DNA from 3 places in the Enterococcus sp. LJL120 genome. Region 1 is predicted to be linked to each of the others. Evidence: a T-box and tRNA genes for the amino acid it is inferred to sense, from the RefSeq annotation. Region 1 holds a T-box; the other regions hold tRNA genes.
The links. The T-box of region 1 lies ahead of leuS (leucine--tRNA ligase). A T-box ahead of a tRNA ligase gene usually reads a tRNA of that ligase, here a tRNA-Leu.

Region 1 (5,323 bases):
CCCATGCTATCCACAATCTGAACTGCTGCATTTAAAACACAGCGGCTTTCAGATTTCCTCGGATAGCTGGGTATTTTTTAATTTACACTAGTTAGCTACAATATTAACCAATTTATTTGGCACGACAATAATTTTACGCACTGTTTTACCTTCAATATATTCTTGAATCACAGCATCTGCCAAAGCAATTTCTTCAAGGGCCGCCTGCTCCATGTCTCGGGAAACTTCAGCTTTTGAACGAACTTTACCGTTGACTTGGAAGACAACTTCAACTTGGTCTTCAACCAGTTCAGCGGGATTATAAGTTGGCCACGGCACATAAGAAATGCCTTCTGTATTGCCTAAGATGGCCCACAATTCTTCACTGATGTGGGGAGCAATCGGCGCTAATAATTGAACAAAGCCTTCGACATATTCAAAAGGCAAGACATCCGTTTTATAGGCTTCATTTACAAAAACCATCAATTGTGAAATCGCAGTGTTAAAATGCAGATTTTCAAAATCTTCAGTAACTTTTTTTACCGTTTGATGATAGACCTTTGTTAATTTTCCATCATTAAAGGTGGTGATGCGGTCCCGCATTTTATTGTTTTCATCGACTAATAAACGCCAAATTCGGTCCAAGAATTTGCGGCTGCCTTCTAAACCATTTTCACTCCAAGCAATTGAAGCATCCAAAGGTCCCATGAACATTTCGTACATTCGCAAAGTATCGGCGCCGTATGTTTCAATCACATCATCAGGATTGACAACATTCTTCAATGATTTACTCATTTTAGCAGGCGCTTCCTCCAATGCTTCACCGGTTTCAATATTAACCCAGTCATTGCCGCGTTTTTCCACCATATTGGTTGGCACTAGCGCCCCACGGCTATCACGGAAACTTTGACCGAGAATCATTCCTTGATTGTATAATTTTTGGAAGGGCTCGTTCGTTGGCACTACACCGATATCATATAAGAATTTATGCCAGAAGCGCACATACAGCAAATGCAAAACAGCATGTTCAGCCCCGCCGATATAAATATCGACTGGCAACCAGCGTTCTAATTTATCATAATCAGCCAAAACATATTTATTATGGGGATCGATAAAGCGCAGGTAATACCACGAGCTGCCCGCCCATTGCGGCATCGTGTTAGTTTCCCGGCGACCTTTTTTACCAGTTTCCGGATCAACTACATTAATCCATTCGCTAATATTAGCTAACGGTGATTCACCTGTACCGCTGGGTTGAATATTATCAGTCTTTGGTAATTTCAACGGCAATTCTTCTTCCGGTAAAGCAGTAGTCGTGCCGTCTTCCCAATGAATAATCGGAATTGGTTCACCCCAATAGCGTTGGCGGGAGAACAACCAGTCCCGCAGACGGTAACTGATTTCTTTTTTGCCGACATTTCTTTCTTCCAGCCATTGATTAATTGTTTCAATGGCATCTTCTTTATTTAAGCCATCTAGAAAATCAGAATTAATATGCGGGCCATCGCCGACAAAGGCTTCCTTCGTTACATCGCCGCCTTCAAGCACTGGCACAATATCCAAACCAAATTCTTTGGCGAATTCATAATCTCGTTCGTCATGGGCAGGTACCGCCATAATGGCCCCTGTTCCATAAGAAGCCAACACATAATCCGCAATCCAAATTGGAATTTCTTTGCCGTTAACTGGATTGATGGCATAAGCTCCCGTGAAGACACCAGTTTTTTCTTTAGCCAAATCAGTACGATTTAAATCTGATTTTTTTGAAGCTTCATCAATATATGCATCGACAGCCGCTTTTTGTTCTGGCGTGGTAATTTCTTGCACCAAGCTCAGCTCAGGCGCTAACACAGCATAAGTGGCACCAAATAAAGTATCCGGTCTTGTAGTGAACACCGTAAAGTCATGCTCGCTGTTAGCAACTTTAAAAGTCATATTGGCGCCGACTGAACGGCCAATCCAGTTGCGTTGCATTTCTTTAATACTTTCTGGCCAGTCAACTGTTTCTAAATCATCTAGTAAACGGTCCGCATAAGCCGTAATTTTCAGCATCCATTGACGCATTGGTTTGCGGATAACATCGTAGCCGCCCCGCTCACTTTTGCCATCAATCACTTCTTCATTGGCAATCACGGTACCTAATTCCGGCACCCAGTTCACCGCAACTTCAGCTTCATAGGCTAAGCCTTTTTCATACATTTTGGTAAAAATCCATTGGGTCCATTTATAATATTCTGGATCAGTGGTGTTAATTTCCCGATTCCAATCATAGCTAAAGCCTAAGGAATTAATTTGACGACGGAAGGTTTCAATATTTTTTTTCGTAAATTCAGCGGGATCATTACCAGTATCTAGCGCATATTGCTCCGCTGGCAGACCAAAAGCATCCCACCCCATTGGATGTAAAACACTATATCCTTGAGCCCGTTTCATCCGTGACAAAATATCTGTCGCTGTGTAGCCCTCTGGATGCCCAACGTGTAACCCTTGCCCAGATGGATAAGGAAACATATCCAATGCATAAAACTTCGGCATATCGCTCTCGTCGTGGGTGTTAAAAACATTGTGCTTCGCCCAATATTTTTGCCATTTCTTTTCAATCTGCTTGTGATCGTAACTCATGAAACTTCCTCCTAGTTCGTTTTGATGTAATAAATTTCTTTACAGAAATTTAGTCTTATTTTCATGCGTATATCATTCTGCTATACTGCTAGCAGTTAAATTCTGCAAAAAGCAGAACTGACATCCTAATTCGTTTTAATGTAATAAATTTCTTTACAGAAATTTAGTTTGATTTTCGAATTCGACTTCACCAAATAATTCCGATTAGTCGAATCGTATGCGTGCTGACAATCTGAGATTTCAAACAAAGACCACCAAGGAAATCTTTCCTTAATTTTGTCAGTAGCCTCATACGTATATCATTCTGCTATACAGCTAGCAGTTAAATTCTGCAAAAAGCAGAACTGACATCCTAGCTCATTAAAAAAACATACTCCAGCTACCTTAAAATTAAATGAAACGATGTCTAAGCCCAATTCCCAGCGCAAAATAAAAAAAATCCTATAAAAAGAGCCACTGACTCTTTTTATAGGACGTAATAGTTTACGTGGTACCACCTAATTTTGATTGAGATTGCTCTCAATTCTCGATGGCATAACGGACCAGACCGTTTTTTCTTACTGAAGAGCTTCAGAAAAAATGCTAAAAGGTGAGTTCAAAAATTCCGTCTGTGCATTTTCACCAGCCATGCACTCTCTAAAAAGTCCGAGATTTTTTACTAATCCTTCATAGATGCGTATCAATTAATTGATAGTATCTTATCAAATAAATTTCTACTTGGCAATTGAAAAATAGTTTAAGCAATTTTCAAAACTTGTCCCACTGTAATGTTCTCGTTGGACAAATTATTCAGCTCTTGTAATTCTGCAACTGATAAATTATTGTTTTTGGCGATGGAATACATCGTGTCGCCAGCTTTAACTGTATAAGTTTCAGCTACAATTAAAGTTTGACCAACAGTGATTGCTTCGCTGCTCAAGTCATTTAACTCCATCAGTTTAGCAACGGTTGTTTTATTGCTCAATGCAATCCGGTATAGATTGTCACCAGCTTTAACTGTGTAAGTTGTATCTGTCTTGGTATCATCAGTGCTTGTACTAGCCGCTGCTGTGCTGGAAGCTGTTGCTGCCGTTGTCGCACTTGCACTAGCTGCTGCTGTGCCGGAAACTTTTAGGACCTGACCAACGTAAATATTATCGCTAGTTAAGTTGTTCAAGCTCTTCAAATTCGCCACCGTCGTGCCGTTGTTTAATGCAATCCGGTATAAATTGTCGCCAGCTTTGACTGTATAAGAACCAGTTGCCGCAGCGCTGCCGGAATTGGCTGTACTGGAGCTGCTATTGCTAGAAGAAGCAGAACTTGAATTTGAAGTGGAGCCTGAGCTGTTTGTTGACCCGGAACCACTAGTTGAAACAACTAAACTTTGGCCAACGTAAATCATATCGCTGGTTAAATTATTCCAGCTCTTTAAATTCGCTACCGTCGTATTATTGCTTAAGGCAATCCGATATAAATTATCACCGGATTTTACTGTGTAGGTCGTGCCGGAAACTGTCGAGCTGCCGCCCGTTGACGGTGTGCTTGAAGATGAACCATTTGTCGAGCCAGTTGAACCGCTCGAATTATTTGAACTGCCGGAGCTGGTTGTCGAAACAATCAAACTTTGACCGACATAAATCATGTCGCTCGTTAAATTATTCCAGCTCTTCAGATTTGCTACTGTCGTATTATTATTTAAAGCAATGCGGTATAAAGTATCACCGGATTTTACAGAGTAGCTAGTTCCTGTAACTGTCGAACCGCCACTGTTATTATCCGTTTCAGTGCCGATAGCAGAACTATAATCTGAGTTGTTCGAGCTTGAAGAACCATTGTTTGAAGATGATTCGTTAGACGAGCCCGTATTGCCGACAACTAAACTTTGACCGACGTAAATCATATCGCTGCTTAGATTATTCCAACTCTTTAAGTTGGTTACTGTTGTGCCGTAACTCAAAGCGATGCGGTATAAAGTATCGCCAGATTTTACTATATAAGTCGGGCCAGTAACAGTTGAGCCTGATGAAGAACCTGAACCAGAAGAACTTGAACCGCCGGAGCTAGCGCCGCCTCCTAATGAGCCGCCGGTGCTGCCACCAGAACCGCCCGTATCATATTGAGTTAGATTGTATAACTCAATCAAACGATTTAATTTGCTGGCATAAGTTGGATCAGTTGCGTAACGTCCAGTCAAATAAGCCGTCGCTTCTTGATAAGAAGAAGTATTGCTCTTCCAAGCTCCCGAATAGAAATAAACGCCGGAAGTAAAAGATGTATTCTTCAAGACATAGGCATTGTCTTGGAAAGATTCTGCATAGGATGGATAACGACGGAATTGTGCGTTAATCGTCACCCAAGTATTATTCAAATATTCTGATGTCGACATGGTCACGCTTTGACCATTATAGGAACCTTTGATCCCAAATAAATTGTAATTCGGCGCGCTCGCTAAAGCGCTATTACCCCAACTGCTCTCCAAAATTGCTTGCGCCATCATAACAGACGCATATAAATCATTCGCCGCGGCAACTGATTTCGCATGAGGTGCGATTGAGTTGATAAAATTTGTTGTGCTAGAAGTTGCTGTAACCCCAGTAGCTTCTGCTGTTTCCGCTGGCATTACTAGCGGTACTGCAACCGAGCAAGAAATGACAGCCGTTCCTAAAATGGCGGCACTTCTTTTAACTGGGCCGAAGCCTTTTTTCTTCGTTGCTACAGATAATGATTTTCTAGATATGTAAGC
Region 2 (5,323 bases), on a different contig from region 1:
CGTTTATGTACAATTGCCCATCTGCATAATACACATTTTCACCCGGCAAACCAATTACCCGTTTGATATAGGTTTCCTCCTCATCCGTTGGGGGATGAAGAACAACAACATCAAAGCGTTCCGGTTCACCGTGACTGGTGATTTGGACAATTTCATCACTTAATAACGTGGGTTCCATAGATTCGCCATGCACGATATACTTTGGAAAAATAAAACCATAAAGCAGCATACCGCAATTTGCTAGTAACAATACTAGACCGGCGATTATTAAACTAATCATCAATTTTGACTTGTTTGCCACTTTATTTTCCAACATTAAGCTCCTTTAGTCAATATCAGCTCGATCTTCACTGGCGATTTTTTCTAAGATAATCGTTTCGCCCTGTAATAAATCGAAGTAAGCCGCTTTGCTGACTAGATTATCATAATCCATTTTCATGATTTTAACATGGGGTTTGCCGATGCCAAACCATGTTCTAGCGTGAACCTTAACCCGCTGTTCAATCATCTGCGATTCGTAAAGCGCAAAGCTGATTTCGTTGGCGGAAAAATTATCTTTAATATGGTCGACTTGGCTGCGTTCATAAGTAATCCGGTCGCTAGAAACCGTCATTCTTTCAGAACGATTTAACATTTTACCATTCATCTGCCACATTTGTTCCAAGTATTTAGTTTTCTGAATCAGATAGGTGTATTCCCGTAAATCAATTTTAAGAATCTTATCCCAATCTTCATCCGCTTCGTCAGCTTCACCAAAATAGCTGATGCTATTAGCTATCAATGATTGTTCTAAGCGCTCAATCATCAGCTCCAGCTTCTTATTGGTATTCTTCACCTTTTGACGGTTAAGTTTTTCGTGTTTCAGCCGATTTTGTAAATCCTCGACTTTTAAGGCTAGTTCTGGAAAAGCTTCATCTTCAGCAAGCGAAAGCGTCTCGGTCGGGACCTCTGCCTCAGCTTCCTCCTCAAACTCTTCATCGTCAGCTAACACTTCGTCGACTGCTTCTTCAAAGGCCTCATCGACTGCTGCTTCAGCTAGTTCTTCTTCAAGGTCTTCGGGTTCTTCAAGCTGATCAAGTTCCGCTTGTAGCTCTTCTAAGGAAATCATTTCCTCGCTGGAAGCCATATCACCGCTATTTTGAACCGCCTGTTGAATCTCACGAATCATCTCGGAAATTTTTTCCTCCACCAAAGCCATCGCCTTGCCGGAAACTGACGCAAATTGTTGAAGCACACTTTCTTGAAAATTAATCTCAAAAGGAAATGGTTTCTCCGTACTAGCCAACGGAACAAAAGATGCATAATAGAGATATTGCTGACGGCTTTCCGTCTCTTTCAAAAAAATCCAGGCGAATTGCGGAAAAGCTGCCTCCAGCTGCTGCCAAAGCTCTTGGGTCATTGACAACGGCTGATCGGCAATAATTTCCACATGGTAGGTTGGATCTGTAAGTTGAAAAATATTTTGAAAATAGTCGCGAATCGCTTCATCTGAAGGCGCTCCTGTCAGCTGTTTGTTTTCAATCATCTGACGACAAGCTGCCGTTAAACTCTGAAACTTATCTTTTTCAATTATCGTTACTCCAACCGCCGGTGCTGGCGTTGGATAGATAGCGGTTTGAATCATTTGATTTTTCAAGCTATCCTTCCTTTCCAATGGTTTGATTTGATTGTGAGAAGTTTAATCTAAATACTGATCAAATACTTCCATTGTTTCGCCTTTGATTTTAGCTAAAGTTTCTTTGAACTTGTTGATTTCATCTTCATATTCCTGCACCCGCGCTTGGGCTTCAGCAATCATCTGCTGAGCTTCCAGCTGGGCATCGGCAATAATCCGTTCACTCTCTGCTCTGGCGTCAAAAATCATATTTTCTTCTGCTTCAGATAATTTCGGAGCAGCCGATGTTGGTTGTTCCACAGCAACTACAGGCTCTGTCGGTGTGGTAACCGGTTCTTCAACTGCTGCAAATGCCGAGTCCATTTCTTCAACGACAGCTGCCGCTTCAACTGTCGGCTCCATTACAGGTTCCGTCTCCACTGGAGTTGAAACTGGCTCTTGTAGTGCTTGAGCTTCTTTTTCAGCCAACTGTTGCTGGAGCATTTCTACTGATTTAGCTAGCTCATCGTTTTTATTCGTAATCTCAGCTTGCAATTGTTTTTCCTGCTGGCTGATTGTTTCGGCCATTCGCGCGTATTCTTGATCTCTTTGGGACAGTTGTTCCTGCAGCTTGGAAACAATTGCTTCAAATTCTTGAGTGACCGCAGCTGGTGCTGGTTCTGGTGCAACAACCGGTGCCTTCTCCGCAAAGCTCGTTGCAATTCTAGTCACTTCTTCTTGTTTTAATTCTAATTGTTCCTTCAAACGAGCCACGGTTTCCTCTAAGCGATCAATTTCTGCTGTAGACTGCGGTTCTGCTGTTTCAGAATAATAAGCTTGATCAGGAGTTTCATAACCAGACTGTTTTTTCTTAGGACTGGATTTAGGTTTAGCCTTAGCTGCTGGTTTTTTCTTACGAACAGGTTCTTCATACTCTTCCTCTTCGTCCTCATCATCCCAGTCATCGTCGTCTTCGTCTTCATCCCAATCGTCATCATCTTCGTCGTCCCAGTCCTCATCATCCTCGTCGTCTTCGTCCCAGTCGTCGTCATCATCATCTTTTTTCTTACGACCAAAACCAAAGAAGCCGCGTTTTTTCTTTACTGGTTCGTCATCTTCATCGTCGTCCCAGTCGTCATCATCGTCCTCGTCATCTTCGTCGTCCCAGTCCTCATCGTCGTCATCATAATCCTCATCATCTTCGTCGTCCCAGTCTTCCTCGTCTTCGTCGTCCCAATCTTCTTCATCATATTCGTCATATTCATCTTCAAACTCTTCATCGTAACGACGTTTTTTATTTTTTTTGTTTTTGTTTTTCCCTTTACCAAACATAGTGACCCTCCAAGATTTTTAATTTTCTATTCATATATACAATAAGTTCTTTCCATAATTTTCCTTAAGAAAATGCTGATGTAAGCAATTATCTGAAAAATTGCTATATATATTAAATTATAGTATTAATCGGCTTTCTGGTCAATTTAATTATGAATTTTTCGGATATAAGAAAATGACTTATAAAAAAAGCAGAATAATAGCTTCTTCACTTAATCACAGGAAAATTATTAGTTACATAAAACAGGGATTTTCTCTGATAAACACTGAGTTTTTGCAGCATTTACCAACTTTAATCCACAATGATGATGCTATGCTGACAGCTGAGCTTCTTGATAGCCAAAAACAACAGCAATCCTTTTGGCGACAGTCCCTACTAATTATAACTTAGTTGCCGGACAATATTGGATATTAATTAAAAAAATAATAAAAAAAGTTTTTAATCGTTTTTTTGTCCCCGCTCATTTATTGACACGGAAAAAATTTTTTAGTTGCTTTATTCGATATTTTGGACTATTCTATTGCTAGTCAAACGCGGAAGTGGCGGAATGGCAGACGCGCACGCTTCAGGCGCGTGTGAGCTTAGCTCGTGTGGGTTCAACTCCCATCTTCCGCATAAAAATCGATTGAGGGTGCCTGAAATTTCAGGCACCCTCAATTTTTTTGTTTAAAAACACTACACGCACATCTTTCGGTTAGCATTAAATTAATATGTCAAAACACTATTCACTGAGAATCACTAAACATTTTCAATTTTCGTTTCACATCTTCAAATCACTGAAACACTCGCAACATCTATTTCAAATCTTGCAAGACCCAGAGGCAATTCAAACTGGTTCCGTGAATTATAATCTCAAAAAAACTTGACCTGCACTTTTTTTGCTTCCACAGAAAGCTACCACGCAAATAAAAAACTTCCGTTTATTAGCTGATAATTCCTGCCACAAAAAAGACTAGTCCAAGCACCAGACAAGTGATGGCTGCGAGTTGTCGACGTTTAACTAATTTAGTATCCTTTTGACCAGCGCCGATTGGTACATTAATTATGCGAACAAAAAATTCCGCTTTTGTGAAATAAACCACTCCAGCTAATAGTAGCAAAAGCCCCCCCCCCGCTAAAAGAAGCAACACACGAGCTGAAGGTAAGCCAAGCTGTCCCAAATATAAAATCCGCTGCATTTTCACCACATCCTTTTTTATAATTCTAGCTCCCTTTAATTATATCATGTCTATTAAAAAAAATTTCAAACTTTCTACTTGCCTTAAAGTCAGCTTTAAGTTGTATGATGGGTTTACAAACTTAGAAAGAAGGAATACAGATGTTAAATGAAACTTATACCTTAGCAAACGGCCTATCCATTCCTAAAATTGGTTTTGGAACCTGGATGATTGCCGATGAAAAGGTCGCTGACGATGTCAAAAATGCGATTGCTGTCGGTTATCGCCATATTGATACCGCTCAAGCCTATGCAAATGAAGTCGGTGTCGGAGCAGGCGTTAGAGATTCTGGCGTAGCAAGAGAAGACCTTTTTGTGACAACTAAACTCGCAGCTGAGATTAAAGATTATGATCAGGCAGTGGCTGCAATTGATGAGTCGTTAAAAAAATTAGACCTCGGTTACATTGATTTAATGATTATCCACAGTCCCAAGCCTTGGGCGGAGTTTCAAAATGACGAAGAGCGCTTCTTTGAAGGTAATCTAGCAGCGTGGAAGGCTTTAGAAGAAGCCTATGAAGCAGGGAAAATCAAAGCGATTGGCGTTTCAAACTTTGAAGAAGCCGACCTGCAAAATCTTTTAGACCATGCCAAAATTAAACCGATGGTCAATCAAGTGCTGGCTCATATTGGCCACACACCTTTTGCTGTTATTGAATTTTCGCAAAAACACGATATTTTTGTAGAGGCTTATTCGCCAATTGCCCATGGCGAAATGATGAGTAATCCGCAAATTACTGAAATAGCCGCAAAATATGGCGTCTCAATTCCGCAATTAGCGATTCGCTATTGTCTGCAATTGAATCTTCTGCCATTGCCAAAAACTGAAAGTGTTGACCATATGAAAAACAATGCGGATGTTGCTTTTGAGATTTCAGCCGCAGACATGGCTATTTTAAAAGCCATCAATGACTTTGATTACGGCACCAACAGTGACATCCCCGTCTTTAAACGTGCATCAAAAAAATAGTTGAGGACTGCAACAAAGTTTCAAGATGGCTTTAGTTTTTAACTTGAGAAGCCAATTGCCTAACTCTCACAGCAAAGTTACCAGAGTTGATTAGAACAATTGGCTTGTCTTAATTTCCAATTAGGTTTGGAGAGGCGTTGCAGAATAGTTTTAAAAGCCTCAATCAATTTTTTTGGACAAGTAACAAAACAACAGGAAAAAAATAAATTTG
Region 3 (5,323 bases), on a different contig from region 1:
GCCGCATCGCTGCCCAAGCCACCCATCGCAATGCCTAAATCAGCACGAGCTAACACTGGTGCATCATTCATCCCATCGCCGACAAAGGCAATCTTTTGATTCGTTGCCATCAGTTCTTCTAATTTTTCAACTTTTCCTTCAGGTAACAAATCCCCATAAACTTGGTCGATGCCTAATTTTTCAGCAATCGCAGTTCCCACCTTTTGATTATCCCCAGTCAACATGACTGTTTGCTTGATGCCGGCTTGATGTAATTCTTGGATGCTTGTTTGGGTATCCGCTTTTACTTCATCAGCAATAATCAAATAGCCAAAATATTCATTATCTTCAGCGACGTAAATAATCGTTCCAACTGTGGCAACTTTTGGAACTGAGATACCTAACTCCGCCATCAATCGCAGATTGCCGGCAGCGATTCTTTTTTGATTGATAGTAGCCAACACACCTGCTCCAGAAATTTCTTGGATATCTTCAACCGGTAACAACTCGCCATCATAAGCCTTTAAAATCGAAAGGGCGATAGGATGATTGGAATTTGCTTCGACACTCGCTGCTAATCTTAGAAAATCTTTTTTAGGTAGACTAGTCGCAACCTCTTGGACTTCAAAAACACCTTTAGTTAACGTGCCCGTTTTATCAAAAACGACTGTTTCGACCTGTGAAAGCAGTTCTAAATAATTACTACCTTTGACTAAGACGCCCGCTTTGCTGGCCCCACCGATTCCGCCAAAGAATGTCAACGGTACAGAAACCACTAATGCACAGGGACAAGAAATTACCAAGAAGGTCAATCCACGATAAATCCATTCAGACCATGCTTGTTGAAACAATAGCGGCGGCACTACCGCTAACAAGAGTGCTAAGATAACCACAACGGGTGTGTAGATGCGGGAAAACTTCGTAATAAAATTTTCAGCCGGCGCTTTTTTACTGCTGGCATTTTCAACTAAATCTAAAATTCTGCTGACGGTTGAATCCGCTGCATTTTTTTCAACTGTAATCTGAATGACACCCGTTTGATTCACAAAGCCGCTTAGAATTTGATCACCGACTACTAATTTTCGTGGTACGGCTTCTCCCGTCAAAGCCGAGGTATCCACCATTGTTTCACCATTGGAAATAATTCCATCTAAAGGAACTCTTTCTCCTGGTTTAACAATAATTTCTGCACCGACTGCAACTTCTTGCGGCGCGACCTGCTGTTCACCAGTCGCCGTCATAAGATTGGCATAATCCGGACGAATTGCCAACAAGCCCTTTATCGATTTGCGGGATTTTCCGACGGCCACACTTTGAAATAACTCGCCAACTTGATAAAAAAGCATTACCGCAACAGCTTCTGGGTATTCACCAATTAGCATTGCGCCAATCGTCGCAACCGCCATTAAGAAATGTTCATCAAACACTTGCCCCTTGATAATATTGCGGACAGCCGTCAACACAACATCGCCACCAATGAATCCATATAAAAGTAAGAAACCAATCAATCTTGGCAAATCATTTAAATTAGCGAGACTTAAAATAATTAATGCAACAAATGAAAGAGCTACCCGCCAGATATCCTTTTTCAAATGACTATCGTCATGTTGATGCTCTTCAGATTGCTGACTTAAATCAATCATCTCAACATCTGGTTCTAGTTCATGAATAATCGTTTGCGCTTGTTTTTCAACCTTGGCAAAGTCTTCGGCTGGACAAGTAATTGCCATCTTCGTTTGTACAAAATTAACCGTTGCCGCTTGAACGCCATCAATTTTTTTGACCGCTGTTTCAATTTTTGTAGCGCAATTACCACAGTCTAAATTTTTCAACTCGTATGTTTTTTCCATCTGACTAACCTCCTTAAACCCTTTACATGAATTTATCTTCATGCATATGATAAATGAATCACCATTCATATGTCAAGCCTTTTTGGGCTTTTTTTCAAAAATAGTTTGACAGATGAGCTGCAAAAATTTACTATATAAAAAGTGATGAATTTATTTTTAATTGATTGCCAGTAACTCCGCAGAAGTGGTGGAACGGCAGACACGCTATCTTGAGGGGGTAGTGAGCACACGCTCGTGCGGGTTCAAATCCCGTCTTCTGCATTTGTAAAGTTGTTGGCAATTGTCAGCAGCTTTTTTCTTTTATTTAGGAGGGCTAGATAATGAAAGAGCAACCGGAAGAACCTCAAGAAGATAAACAAGATGGCTTTTATAGTTTATTAGGAATGTTGACTGGTTTGCTGATTGCCCTAGCCACCAGTAATTTCCCCTTAGGACTTATGTTGGGTGTGATTATCAGCATTGCAATGGAATGGGCCCACAACCTCTTTGCTCTCTACTTAAAAAATAAAGATGATCAGTAGATTTTAAAAAGATTACTGATTTTTTGTTTAAACAACCAGTTAGCCTGTTAAGAATTTTTTGAAAATAACTACAACAAAAAAACTTTCCCAATGATTGAGAAAGTTTTTTTGCGCTTCAATTTAAATTGTTGCTCAAATTCAGTTACTTTTTACGAGAAAATACACTTATCATCAGAAAAATCGACTAGCTTCTAATTTTCCGGGAAATAGCTATGATGATCAGCTTCTTTTGTATCGTCTGCAATCAGGCCGCTTAATGAACGTTCCAAGATTGACTTGCTTTTATTTTTTTCACCATTATTGCGCTTTTTGCCAATTTTTTTGTATTCGCTGCGGGTCATAGCGGTGGGCTCTTCGCTGTTGCTAAAACGTCGCACAGTTGGTTCTTCTTCTGTATCTTTGACTTGATAGGCAGCTGGTTCATTGTCAAAAACTAAAAACGATTGGCTATCTTTTTTCATGGCCTTCAAAAGCTCGTCATTCGTAAATTCATTTTCGACTTTATCAGGAATAACCGAAGCTGGTACATAGGTCGGCTCAAAAGTTGGTTCACTCGACTTAAAATTGTAATCCTTGTGCATTTGCACTGAGGCATCATAAGGATCACTATGGGTTCTGCGAACTACATAGCTAGCCCGACCAGGTCCTCGATTGCCAAATATATTGGTCTTACCAGTCCGCGTTTTTTTAGGATACTGGGGTTTTGAATAGTCCGGCAAGTTTGCCCGATGCTTTTCAATTTCCTTTTGCTGTTCAATGGACAACCCTGCCCGCTCACTAATCCCTTTAGTATGCCGACGATAGGTCCGTTCTTCACTAGATCTAACCGGTTCATCAAAACGAACAGCTGACTCGGTCCGCAGTGGCGGAACCACATCAGCCCTGACTTGATTTTCATAGCGGCGATTTTCATGGGGAGGCGCCGTAATCAGTGACTCTCCTCCGCCAAAAATATCACGTTTTTCTCGATATATTTTTACCCCGGTCTCATCATCATAGGCGGGGAATCTAGCGTGTCTGCGTTTGACTTCGATTTTTTCTTCCATAGTTATAACCACCATTTTTTCTTATGTCCTTTTAATTTTAACATAACAATTGCGATTATTCTAGCGCTATTCCTTTCAATTAAAGGCTTCAATATTTTTTAAATTGATTTTTATTCGGAAGGAAAAAATAAAAAAAAGACTAGTTTAAAGTGACCTTAAAAAGTTAGATTTTCCCTCTAACATTTAAGAATCGCTTCATCATTCTAGTCTTTTAATATCAATTTATCGTCGCAATAAAATCTGTTAATTTGTTAGGTAGCCACCTTTTTTAACACTTGTTTTTACAAGTAGCAACTTAAAATGGAACTCTGTTTTTGAGTCACTAACGCAGTTAAACTATCCAAAAACAGCGGGATAATCTATTTTTTATTCTGCAGCTAACGTTACAACAGCCGTTTCAGTTTCACCTTTTGCCGCATTTGCTAAAGCGGCGTCTGCTAAGACTTTGAAGTCTCCAGAAGAATGAGTGGCTCCAGTAACTGCATCAACACTTGCTGTCGATTGTGTTTTAACCAATTCGTCTTCTAAAGTTTTCATATATTCTTCAGGGTAAGTCCCATTGGAAGCTTCCATTTTTTCTTTATAAGATTCATCGGCAGTTTTCAAATTACCGCTTTCGTCCTTAGCGTCAAAATCAACCATTGTAATTTTACCATCAGCAATTGTGACTGTTACATATTCTTTGTAGCCATTGCTATATTCACTTGCTTCAGCAGTGTATTCGCCATCCTGCCAAGCTTCAGTAGTTGCATTAGTCGAGCTTTCCGTTGTGCTTGCTGCCATTGAAGAAGATTCCATAGAACTTGAACTGCTAGAAGCTGTTGAATTATCGCTGCCACAAGCCCCTAATAATAATAATGTTGCCAGTGTTGCCATACCTAAACCAAGCTGTTTTTTCATGTAAATCAGTTCCCCTCAAATAAATATTGTTATTTTACAAAGACCAGATTAGCACTTTGTGTCAAAATCTTCAAATAAGATTTTTTGTGAAAAAGTAAGTTGGCTACTCGTGAATTCAATTGTAAAAGCTATTTATTTATAGCTTATCTCTCAATTTTGACAAGTGAAAAAAAGATACTTTTTGAAAAATTCACAAACTATCCTGTTTGCTATCATTATCTTTTAATAAAACTATTTTGAAGGGTTTTCTTTGATTAACCTTGATAAAATTTTAATGATTTTAATGATAAATTCTCCATAAAAAAATCTAGCAGCAGTAGCTTCTCATAATTTTCTTGGGCAGATGATGAAAAAGTTGAGACTTTGTTCAAATTTTTACGAAGTTGTTCATCTAATTCAGGTAAGTTGATAAGTTTAATGGCGCTGAAATCTGTCGTCACCCACTCGCTTAGACTCACTGCCTGTAAGAAAATACTGGGACGCAGTTTAGCTCCCTTCCCCTTAGCAACTTTTTCAAAGATGTGCTCAACTTGATTAAAGAAATATTCTGGATTCACATCACCAAGGAGCATTTCCAAAGGTTTTAAGACCTTCGGAACAGCTTGACCACTACCACTGAAACTGAAATAATCTACTAGCTCAGGCTCATAATCATTACGCCTGATTAGATGAAAAAAAAGCAGCCCACCATCGTTTCCCGCCTGTCTCAATTCAAAAAAATTTTGTTTAGTCTCGCTTAAAAATAAATAATCCTCAGTCAGCTGCTCTTGATAGAAATAATAAAGGAAGGCTGCTTGCTCTTCAATGGATTGTTTTTTTAATTCTTCAACAGCAGATATGAGCTCTGGTGTTTCTTCCAATTTTTCAGTTGTTTTGACAACTGGAACTAATAAGCGATAACGCCGATCCTTTCTTTCAATCCAACCGGCCTTCACCGATGCCTCTAGCATTTTTTCAAAGCGACCTTCAGAAAACTGCTGCTTTAGCTGTCTTAAAATAATCTCATCTGTACGATTTTCCCAAAGGT

Region 2: it has a tRNA-Leu gene. The T-box ahead of leuS (leucine--tRNA ligase) is inferred to sense a tRNA for this amino acid. The anticodon was not compared.
Region 3: it has a tRNA-Leu gene. The T-box ahead of leuS (leucine--tRNA ligase) is inferred to sense a tRNA for this amino acid. The anticodon was not compared.

The regions. Positions count from the first base shown of each region.
Region 1 covers NZ_JBTXLV010000002.1:258,337-263,659, forward strand. The annotation lists gene leuS (leucine--tRNA ligase) at 88-2,601, opposite strand; T-box leader at 3,068-3,283, opposite strand; gene ACYSNU_RS04365 (LysM peptidoglycan-binding domain-containing protein) at 3,338-5,323, opposite strand, start outside.
Region 2 covers NZ_JBTXLV010000001.1:236,985-242,307, reverse strand. The annotation lists gene lepB (signal peptidase I) at 1-313, opposite strand, end outside; gene ACYSNU_RS01210 (hypothetical protein) at 326-1,636, opposite strand; gene ACYSNU_RS01205 (hypothetical protein) at 1,679-2,926, opposite strand; tRNA gene ACYSNU_RS01200 (tRNA-Leu) at 3,461-3,542, shown strand; gene ACYSNU_RS01195 (hypothetical protein) at 3,851-4,105, opposite strand; gene ACYSNU_RS01190 (aldo/keto reductase) at 4,246-5,112, shown strand.
Region 3 covers NZ_JBTXLV010000007.1:83,139-88,461, reverse strand. The annotation lists gene ACYSNU_RS12615 (heavy metal translocating P-type ATPase) at 1-1,829, opposite strand, end outside; tRNA gene ACYSNU_RS12610 (tRNA-Leu) at 2,008-2,090, shown strand; gene ACYSNU_RS12605 (hypothetical protein) at 2,150-2,350, shown strand; gene ACYSNU_RS12600 (hypothetical protein) at 2,542-3,396, opposite strand; gene ACYSNU_RS12595 (FMN-binding protein) at 3,763-4,296, opposite strand; gene ACYSNU_RS12590 (DUF1803 domain-containing protein) at 4,551-5,323, opposite strand, start outside.